DNA from 3 places in the Qipengyuania thermophila genome. Region 2 is predicted to be linked to each of the others. Evidence: predicted binding sites of a transcription regulator. Region 2 holds the regulator's gene; each other region holds the start of a gene.
What was found. Region 2 encodes LexA, which represses DNA repair genes until DNA is damaged. Its sites were predicted from a motif close to GTTCCNCNCTTGTTCT; they were not measured.
Positions count from the first base shown of each region.

Region 1: the regulator LexA is predicted to act here: its motif matches at 1,344-1,359, upstream of recA (recombinase RecA).
Region 3: the regulator LexA is predicted to act here: its motif matches at 1,694-1,709, upstream of ETO60_RS02785 (MmcB family DNA repair protein).

Region 1 is NZ_SDSI01000002.1:789,225-792,500, forward strand. It holds gene alaS (alanine--tRNA ligase) at 1-40, opposite strand, end outside; gene recA (recombinase RecA) at 190-1,266, opposite strand; gene ETO60_RS08090 (response regulator) at 1,389-3,276, opposite strand, start outside.
Region 2 is NZ_SDSI01000002.1:614,426-617,701, forward strand. It holds gene trpD (anthranilate phosphoribosyltransferase) at 1-480, shown strand, start outside; gene trpC (indole-3-glycerol phosphate synthase TrpC) at 477-1,262, shown strand; gene lexA (transcriptional repressor LexA) at 1,438-2,109, shown strand; gene ETO60_RS07290 (ComEC/Rec2 family competence protein) at 2,100-3,276, opposite strand, start outside.
Region 3 is NZ_SDSI01000001.1:594,512-597,787, forward strand. It holds gene ETO60_RS02775 (DUF2141 domain-containing protein) at 1-293, opposite strand, end outside; gene ETO60_RS02780 (sterol desaturase family protein) at 290-1,027, opposite strand; gene ETO60_RS02785 (MmcB family DNA repair protein) at 1,142-1,681, opposite strand; tRNA gene ETO60_RS02790 (tRNA-Arg) at 1,797-1,873, shown strand; gene ETO60_RS02795 (DNA-methyltransferase) at 2,169-3,242, shown strand; gene ETO60_RS02800 (DEAD/DEAH box helicase) at 3,239-3,276, shown strand, end outside.

The sequences.
Region 1 (3,276 bases), 170 kb from region 2:
AGTCGAGAAACGATCGGCGGATGTCATTGGTCGAGGTCATCGCCCGGACCTAGGCAATTGCCTTGCCAGCGGCAAGGCGCTCGAATGTTCGGATCTTGTCAGAACCGCGGAGGGCGGCAGGTGACGCCTCGCCTCGGCCGGTCCGCCGGCGCGGCAGGGCACCCGAGGCGCCGCGCCGCGCCAGCAGCCTTAACCCTCGTCGATGTCGTCGGCGCCGGGCCTCGTCATCATCTCGTCCGCAACCTCTTGCCGCTTGCCGCGGATCGCTTCCTCGATCCGGGCGGCAATCTCGGGGTTGTCGCGCAGGAAGGTCTTGGCATTTTCCCGTCCCTGGCCGATGCGCGTGCTGTCGTAGCTGAACCAGGAGCCGGACTTCTCGACCACTCCGGCCTTGACCCCGAGGTCGAGTATCTCGCCGAGCTTGGAAATCCCTTCCCCGTACATGATGTCGAACTCGACCTGCTTGAAGGGCGGAGCGACCTTGTTCTTCACGACCTTGACCCGGGTCGTGTTGCCGACGATCTCGTCGCGGTCCTTGATCTGTCCCGTGCGGCGGATGTCCAGCCGGACCGACGCGTAGAACTTGAGCGCGTTGCCCCCGGTGGTCGTTTCCGGATTGCCGTACATGACGCCAATCTTCATCCGCACCTGGTTGATGAAGATGACCATGGTGCGCGAACGGCTGATCGAGCCGGTCAGCTTCCGCAGCGCCTGGCTCATAAGGCGCGCCTGCAGACCCACATGGCTGTCGCCCATCTCGCCCTCGATCTCGGCCCGTGGAACCAAGGCGGCGACCGAGTCCACGACCAGCACGTCGATGGCATTGGACCGCACCAGCGTGTCGGTGATCTCCAGCGCCTGTTCACCCGTGTCCGGCTGCGAGACGATGAGCTCGTCGATGTCAACGCCGAGTGCCTTGGCGTAGACCGGGTCAAGCGCATGTTCGGCATCGACGAAGGCCGCCGTGCCACCATTGCGCTGCGCCTCGGCGATGGCGTGCAGCGCGAGCGTGGTCTTGCCGGAGCTTTCCGGACCGTAGATTTCGATGATCCGCCCGCGCGGCAGACCGCCGATGCCAAGGGCGATGTCGAGACCAAGAGAGCCGGTCGAGATCGCCTCGATCTGCATCGTTTCCCGGCTGCCCAGCTTCATCGCCGAACCTTTGCCGAAGGCGCGGTCGATCTGCGCCAGCGCCGCGTCCAATGCCTTCTGCCGATCCAATGCCTGTTCCTTGCTGTCCACGAGCTTCAAACCCGACGCTGCCATTGCCATGCGCTCCGTTGCTTGAACAGCGGCATCGCGCAGCTGCTCCTGACGCGCCCGTTATAAGCACCGCTGCCACGAGAACAAGAGGAGAACATCGTCAAATTCCGCTCTACCGACGTGCTTTACGCTTCGTGACCTTCGTGAGTCACCACAGTGCGGTGCGCCTTCAGCACCGCCGCCACCTTGGTGCTGATCTGCTGGACCGAGAAAGGCTTGGGGATGAAGTGCATGTCCTCGATGTCGATGTCGCGGCGCAGCTGTTCCTCGGCGTAGCCCGACATGAACAGGATGGGCAGGTGCGGCCGCACCTTGCGGATGGCTCGCGCCATGGCCGGTCCGTCGAGACCGGGCATGACGACGTCGGACAGCACCAGGTCGAATTCGCCGCCCTTCGCCACGGCGGCCAGCCCCTCCTCGCCGTCGCTGCAGGTCGTCACGATGTATCCGGCCCGCGTCAGCGCCCGTTCGGCCACGGCGCGGACCATGTCCTCGTCCTCGACGAGCAGCAGCCGCCCGCCGCCCGCCCAGGCGCTTGCCTCCTCTTCGCCTTCGCGCTCCTTGGGCGGCCGCACCGCGTCCGGCCCGTCATAGACAGGCAGGTAGATGGTGAAGCAGGCCCCGGTCGGCTCGCCGTCGGGACCGGTGATGTTCTCGCAGAAGATCCAGCCGTTCGACTGCTTGACGATGCCATAGACGGTGGACAGCCCCAGACCCGTGCCCTTCCCCTGCTCCTTGGTGGTGAAGAACGGCTCGAAGATCTTGTTGAGATGGCGTGGCGGTACGCCGCCGCCCGTGTCGCGCACCACGAGAGCGGTGAAATCGTGGCGCGGCAGCATGTCGATGCCCATCCGCTGCACGTCCGCCGCCGTCACCCGGCGGGTCGCCAGGCTGATCTTGCCGCTGCCCTCGCCGCGCGACTGGATCGCGTCGCGCGCGTTCACGACCAGATTGATGATGACCTGCTCGAGTTGCTGGGGGTCGGCGCGGACGGCGCCGAGGTTGCGGTCATGACTGACGCTGAAGACGATCCGGTCGCCCATCAGCCGTTTCAGCAACTGGCTGACCTCGCTGACCACGTCGGGCAGTTGCAGCACCTCGGGCCGCAGCGTCTGCTGGCGCGAGAATGCGAGCAGTTGCCGGGTCAGGGATGCGGCCCGGTTCGAGTTCGCCTTGATCTGCTGGATGTCGTCGTAATCGCTGTCGCCCGGGGTGTGGCGCAGCAGCATGAGGTCGCAGTACCCGATGATCGCCGTCAGCACGTTGTTGAAGTCGTGAGCGACACCTCCCGCCAGCTGCCCCACGGCCTGCATCTTTGTCGCCTGCGTCACCTGGCGACGAAGGCGCTTCTCCTCGGTCGAGTCGCTCAGCGACAGCAGCACGGCCGCCTCGCCGATCCCGCGCAGCCCGGCCAGTCCGATGGACACCGGCTCCTCCGGCTCGTTGGCCAGACGCACGGCGAGATCCCCGCTGGCGGCCGCGCCGCGCGCGTAGCGGCGCACCGCATCGGCAAGCGGTCCCTTGTCCTCCTTGATGACGAGATCCGAAGGATAGGCCGGCAAATCTCCTCCTGACCGCCCCGTGGCCCGCATGAAGGCCTTGTTGGCGAAGATGAAGCGGCCGTCGCGATCCGTCATTGCCAGACCAAGCGAAAGCGCCGACAGCAGGGCATCGAGTTGCGGGAGCGCGGCCTGCGCATTCAGCTCGAGCCCGCCGCCGATCCCCACGGCGCTGTCGATCAGCAGCATGAGCGAGGGGCTGGGCTCGTGTCCCGCAGCGTGCTCCGGCTGCGGCTCGTCGAGCGGCACGTGAACGAGTTGCTGCGGCGATCCCTGCTGTCCTTCGCGTGCGAAGAAGAGGCGGTCGCGTTCGTCCATGCGGAGCAGGCTGACGAACTCCTGCCCCGATGCGGGCGCCTTGCGATCGCCCAGCGCCCGCTCGGACAGGCCGGGCGTGCTGGCGAGGACGATCCCGTCGGCACTCACCAGCGCGATTTCGACACCGGCGCGGGAG
Region 2 (3,276 bases):
TTGTCCAACCCGGCCGGGGTCGAGCGGCAGCTGATCGGCATCGCGCGCCCGGCCTATGTGCCCATCTACGCCGAAGCGCAGGCGCAACTGAACAGCGCCTTCACCATGATCGTGTCGGGCGACGAGGGGCTGGACGAATTGAGCCTTGCCGGTGGCAACGAGGTTGCCGAGGTCCGCGGCTCCTCGTTCGAGATGCGACGCCTCGACGCCGGCGTCGTCGGCCTGCCCCGAACGCCGGTCACGGCCATCAGGGGCGGCGATCCACGTCACAACGCCGAGCGGCTGCGCGCGGTTCTGGCCGGAACGAAGGATGCCTTTCGCGACGCCATCGTCTTCAACGGCGCGGCCGCCCTCGCCGTCGCCGGACGCGGAGACGGCTGGACCGAGCGGCGCAGCATGATCGAGGACGCTCTCGACAGCGGAAGAGCCGCCCGGCTGCTTGACCAGTGGATCGATCTGGCGCGGGATGTCGCGCCATGAACATGCTGCGCGAAATCTGTGCGACCAAGCGCGAGGAGGTTGTGCAAGCCAGAGCGCGGCAGCCATACGGCGAACTCGCTCGGCGGTGTGCGGACGCCGATCCGCCGCGGGGGTTTGCCAGGAGGCTCCGGGCGGCTGCGCAGGACGGCTACGGCCTCATTGCCGAGATCAAGCACAAGAGCCCTTCGAAGGGCGTAATCCGCGAGCGTTTCGACCCCGCAGCGCATGCAAGGGAGTATGAACGGGGCGGAGCGGCCTGCCTTTCGGTGCTGACCGACCGTTCCTACTTCGGGGGCGCGGACGACCACCTGCGCGGGGCGCGGGCGGCATGCGGTCTGCCGGTTCTGCGGAAGGACTTCCTCGTCGATCCGTGGCAGGTGGCGCAAAGCCGCGCCCTCGGCGCGGACGCGGTCCTCATCATCGTCGCCGCTCTCGACCAGACGACCATGCACGAGATCGAAGATGCGGCGGAAGAGCATGGGATGGACGTGCTTGTCGAGGTGCACGATGCGGACGAGCTTGCCCGCGCGCTTGATCTGCGCAGCCCGCTGATCGGCGTCAACAACCGCGACCTGCGCACGTTCAAGACGGATCTCTGCGTGACGGAGCGGCTGGCGCCTCTGGTTCCATCCACCCGCACTGTGGTCGCGGAGAGCGGCATCGACGCGCACACCGACCTCAAACGCCTGGAAAATGCGGGTGTCCGCACCTTCCTCGTCGGGGAAGCGCTGATGCGCCAAGCGGATTTGGCAGCCGCAACCACCCGCCTGCTGCGCGGCTAAGGACGCACGGCAGCACGCGAGGCCAATGCAGCCGATCTTTGGCTGCGGCAGTCCGGCCCCGTTTCGTTGCTTTGTCTTGACCTCACGCCGATGGTTGCTTAGTTGTTCTTCATTCGTTCGCATGATGGTGCGTGTGGGCGCACAGTCCTGGCCGGACGACTGGAGATCACGACTGATGTTGACCGCCAAACAGCACCAACTTCTCCTCTTCATCCAGCGTCGCCTAGACGCGACCGGCGTGTCGCCGTCGTTCGAGGAGATGAAGGAGGCGCTCGACCTCAAGAGCAAGTCGGGAGTTCACCGCCTCATCACCGCCTTGGTGGAGCGCGGATTCATCAGACGGTTGCCGAACCGGGCGCGCGCGCTCGAGGTGCTCAGGATGCCGGAGATGTCCCGCGCCGGAGCGGCCACCCCTGCGGCCGTGCTGAAGGGTGCAAGGGACATCCGCCACGAGCCGGCGAACGACACCATCGAACTGCCGCTGCACGGGCGGATCGCGGCCGGCGTGCCGATCGAGGCGATCGAGGACCGCCAGAGTCTGAGCGTTCCGGCAGCGCTGCTCGGCCCCGGCGAGCATTTCGCCCTTGAAGTCGCCGGAGATTCCATGGTCGAGGCCGGCATTCTCGACGGTGACTATGCTCTCATCCGGCGCACCGACACCGCGCGCGACGGTGAAATCGTTGTGGCGCTGGTGAACGACGAGGAAGCGACGTTGAAGTATCTTCGCCGCGAACGGGGCCGGATCCGGCTTGATCCCGCCAACGCCAGCTATTCTCCGCAGGTCTACGAACCGCATCAGGTGAAGGTGCAGGGACGGCTGGCAGGGTTGCTGCGGCGCTACAATTGACCTTGTGCGCTTGGGGGCGCACTCCATCCGTGAGCGGCGCCGGGCGTGCGGACCTGAACGATCCGCTTCTGCGCGAGGTGCACGGCCACGCCGCCGGTGCGCTCAAGCATGCGCCGGTCGATCGTCAGCCAGCGGGCCTGGCAGGAGCGCGGCAGGCGTCGGGGCGCGACAACGATGTCCGCTGCGCCGCAGGCGGCGGCAAGCGCGTCGGCGTCGACGCGGTGGTCCGAGCGGGCGAGCAGCATCGTCCACACGCGTCCGTCGCGGCGCAGCTCGGCGGCACAGAAATCCGCATTGCACCGCGCGCCCGGCCACTGCGTCAGGGACGACATCGTGCCGTCCACAGCCGCGAGACGGGTCAGATGCTCGGCAACGTAGTCGGACCGCGTGTTCCGCAGCGTAAGGAGTTCCCCTGTGTCGCTCCGCACCGCGACGTGGCGGCCATCGCCCGTGACCACCAGGTCGGGCGGCGACATCATCACGGTCGCTGTGGCAGCCAGCGCCACCGGCAGCAGACCGAACAGCCGGACCTTCCCCTGCCACAGGGCAAGCCACGCCAGCCCTGCCGCGAAGGTCAGGGCCACACCAACGCCCATGTGCGGGTGCAGGCGGGCGGCGCCAGGCTGCGCGGCGGTGAAATGCGCGAGTCCGAGCAGCGTGTCGAGCGACCACTGCACGAGCGGCCATGTCACCCCGCCCAGCCCCGCGACGTCGAGCAGCAGCGAGAGCGCGATGAACGGCATGGCGCAGAATGTCACCAGCGGGATCGCCACGACGTTTGCCAGCGCGCCGTAAAGGCCGGCGCGCTGGAAATGGAACAGCACGATCGGCATTAGTGCCAGTTCGATCACGAGGCCGGTGGTGAACAGCGCGACCATGTTGCGCCCCGCCCGATGATGCAGCGGCTCGGCCCGCGGCGCGAGCCATGCCCGGGCGGGAGCGGATCCGTGCAGGGCGACGATCGCAATCACCGCGGCAAAGCTCATCTGGAAGCTCGGCGTGACCACCTGTTCGGGCCACAGCACCATGACGACGGCGGCGGCCATGGCCACCATGCGCATCGACAGCGCCTGCCGCCCCAGGATCAGCGCGACCAGCACCAGCAGGGCGGCAAGGCAGCTGCGCACCGTGGGCACCTCGGCTCCGGTGAGCAGGGTGTATCCCACG
Region 3 (3,276 bases), on a different contig from region 2:
ACGGCGTAGCGTCCGGGTGCCACGTTGCGGAAGACCAGCGCGTGCCCCCTGCCCGCGGGGACGACGAGCCGCTGTGCGTTGGGATCGTCGTTGCAGCGCGGGAACGTCACCGGGTCTCCGGTGAGGCAAGCCATGACGCTGCCCCTGGCCGAACGCAGGTCGCTGACCGCCACCTCCACCCGGCCGCTGCCCGCCATGGCAGGCGGTGCCGGCGCGTGACCCGTGGCGGGCGCTGCAAGGAGTGTCGCCGCCAGAACGGCGGGCGCGATAAAGGCGCGTGTCGTCGAGTTCATCCCTTCTCCTCCCCGAGGGCGGCCGACAACCCCCGGTCGGTTCCGCACCATCGATCCCAGTGCCTGAAATACAGGCCGTAATTGCAGCGGTAGTTCTCGTGATGCCGCTGGTGGTGGCTGGCGGTGATGACCCATCGCCCGACCGGTCCTTTCACCAGGCGCCCCGGAAAGATTTCCCAGCCCAGGTGGTTGGTGGCCCCAAACACCGTCATGATCGTCAGCACCAGCCCGAGCACCGCGACGTGGACCGGCACCACGAACACCAGCGCGGGAAGGATGGCCGCACCGACGAGCGACTCGCCGGGGTGGAAGCTCATCGCCGTCCAGGCCGTCGGCCGGCGTCCCGCATGATGCACCGCATGATAACGGCGAAACAGCGCCGGCCGGTGCAGCAGCCGGTGGGTCCAGTAAAACCACGTGTCGTGGACCAGAAGATAGACGGCCAGCGAGAGCGGCGCATACCACCAGGGGAAGGCGCTCCAGTCGGTGTAGATGCGCGTCGCCCCAAGGTGGTGCCAGGCCCACAGCATCAGCCCGCCGAGCGCCCCGTAGATCGCGGCGGCGCTCATCGACCAGCCGATCTCGCGGCGGATCTGCGCGCCGAGGTCCGCCACATGGCCCGGCCGCAGGCGCAAAGTCAGCCAGTGCAGCGCACCGCTGACCAGCAGATAGCGGACCGCAACAATCACTGTGGTGGCAAGCAGAGCCACGAGCAGGGCAGCCGGCGTCGACATCACGGCTCAGCCTTATGCGCCGCGGCCGATGGACGCGAGGTTAAACTGAAGACGGAGGCTGGGGCGGTGGCGGGCCGCGCCGCCCGGTCGCCCGGCGCGCCGCCGCCAGTTTGCTCAGCCCGTCTCGCCATGCTCGGCGCAGGAGGGATCGGCGGCAAAGCACAGCCGCCGCATCGCCGTGCGGGCGAGGCGCTCGACCTCCTTGCGCCGCCGCGCCGGAGCCAGCGGCACGGATGCGGCGGGCCGGACGATCTCCGCGTCATAGCCGTCGGACACGATGGTTCCGCACCGCTCCGGCAGGAACGCCGCATCGTCCAGCGGCCCTCGGCACAGCGTCGGCGGCAATCCCCAGTAGAAGCGGTCACAGTACGCGAGGTAGTCGGCCCACTTGCAATCGCCCAGAAGATCGGCGCGGCTGACCTTGATCTCGACGATGATGACGCAGCCTTTCGGGTCGATGCCCATCAGGTCGGCGCGGCGGCCGTTGCGCAGCGGCATTTCCGGCAGGCACCAGATGCCGTTGCGGGCGAACAGCCGGGCGATGCCGCGCGCCACGCGCAGCGCGTCGACCGCTCCCGCGCCCCCTTCGGGCAGGTCGCGCCGATGTGATTCATCGGAGGAAACGGTGGCGGAGGAGCGGGGCGTCTCGAGCATGCCTCCCGCCCTGGAACACAGAGGGAACAAAAGCAAGGCAGCAATGACGCGCCCCCCGGTGCCCAAATCCCGCTGGCGCGGCGTCGCCGCCTTTGCTAGAGCACCGCCCTCACCGGCACCCGTAGCTCAGCTGGATAGAGCGCTGCCCTCCGAAGGCAGAGGTCACAGGTTCGAATCCTGTCGGGTGCGCCATAATTTCAGTGACTTCCGCCACAGCGGCCACGAGCTAGACACTTCCGGATGGCCGAAAGGGGTCTTCTTAGGGGTCTTTCTGCCTGATGTGTGACTCCCGCGCTGTTGGTGGACTGGGCTAGGCAGGAGCAGGAGACTTGCCAACCTGCGTGCAGCCGTTTGCGTTCTGCGATCCGCCAACGCCAACGTGTCCGGCGCGCGAGCAACAAACTGTTTGGCTACAGCTCCGACTTTCGTAAGGAGTATTTTGTCGAATTAGAAACCGCGCGCCCCGCTGGCGCGCAGGGGGGGCCGCGTGGCAGGTTTGTTTGATCGCTTTGAATGGTTTCACGAAGGCGCACACGGGCGCATTTTTCATGGCGATTCGTATCACCTGATTTCCAATCTGCGCGCCTCATCCGTCGATCTTTTCGTCACAAGCCCGCCCTTTGGTCTCGTACGTGAAAAGGAATACGGCAACGTCCAAGCCGACAATTACATCGACTGGTTTCGACCATTCGCCACGGAACTACACCGGACTTTAAAGAACACGGGCAGTCTTGTAATCGACATCGGCGGCACTTGGAACAAGGGATTGCCAACGCGTCACCTTTACCACTTCAAGCTTCTCATCATGCTCTGCGAAGAGTTCGGCTTCCACCTAGCGCAAGATTTTTATTGGTGGAATCCGGCTAAGCTGCCGACCCCGGCCGAATGGGTGACTGTCCGGCGCATCCGCGTGAAGGACGCCATCAACAAAGTTTGGTGGCTGTCGAAAACGCCGTGGCCAAAGGCCAGCAACAAGCGCATTCTGCAGCCGTACAGCGATCACATGAAAGACTTGCTGAAGAATGGATATCAGCCGAAAATGCGGCCTTCGGGTCATGACATCAGCCAAAAATTTGGAACCGATAATGGCGCAGCTATTCCACCAAACTTGATCGCTGTCGCCAACACCGAGAGCAACAGCAGCTATTTGCGCTACTGCCGGGCAAATGACATCAAGCCGCACCCGGCCCGCTTTCCCGTTGAGTTGCCCGAGTTCTTCGTTCGAATGCTCACAGACGAAAATGATCTTGTGATCGACCCCTTTGCAGGGAGCTGTGTTACTGGCGAAATCTGTGAACGATTGAAGCGGCGCTGGATATGCGCTGAATTGCGACGCGATTACGTTCAAGGTGCAGTCGGCCGCTTTTTGACCGACGAATTTCCGCCAAACGTGGCCAATCGTAACGCTGAAAATGTGAGCTACCGCATCGCGCGACCCGGTGCGAACTGGACGGACAGGACCACCGACCAACTTGATGCAACCGGCGGCCAATCCGCGAAAGCGGTGGCAGCTTCCCCGGTCAAGCGCCCAGTTGGCAGACCAAGGAAGGTCCGGCCATGAGCGCGCCGCCCGGTGCTGGCTGGAAGGTCAAATA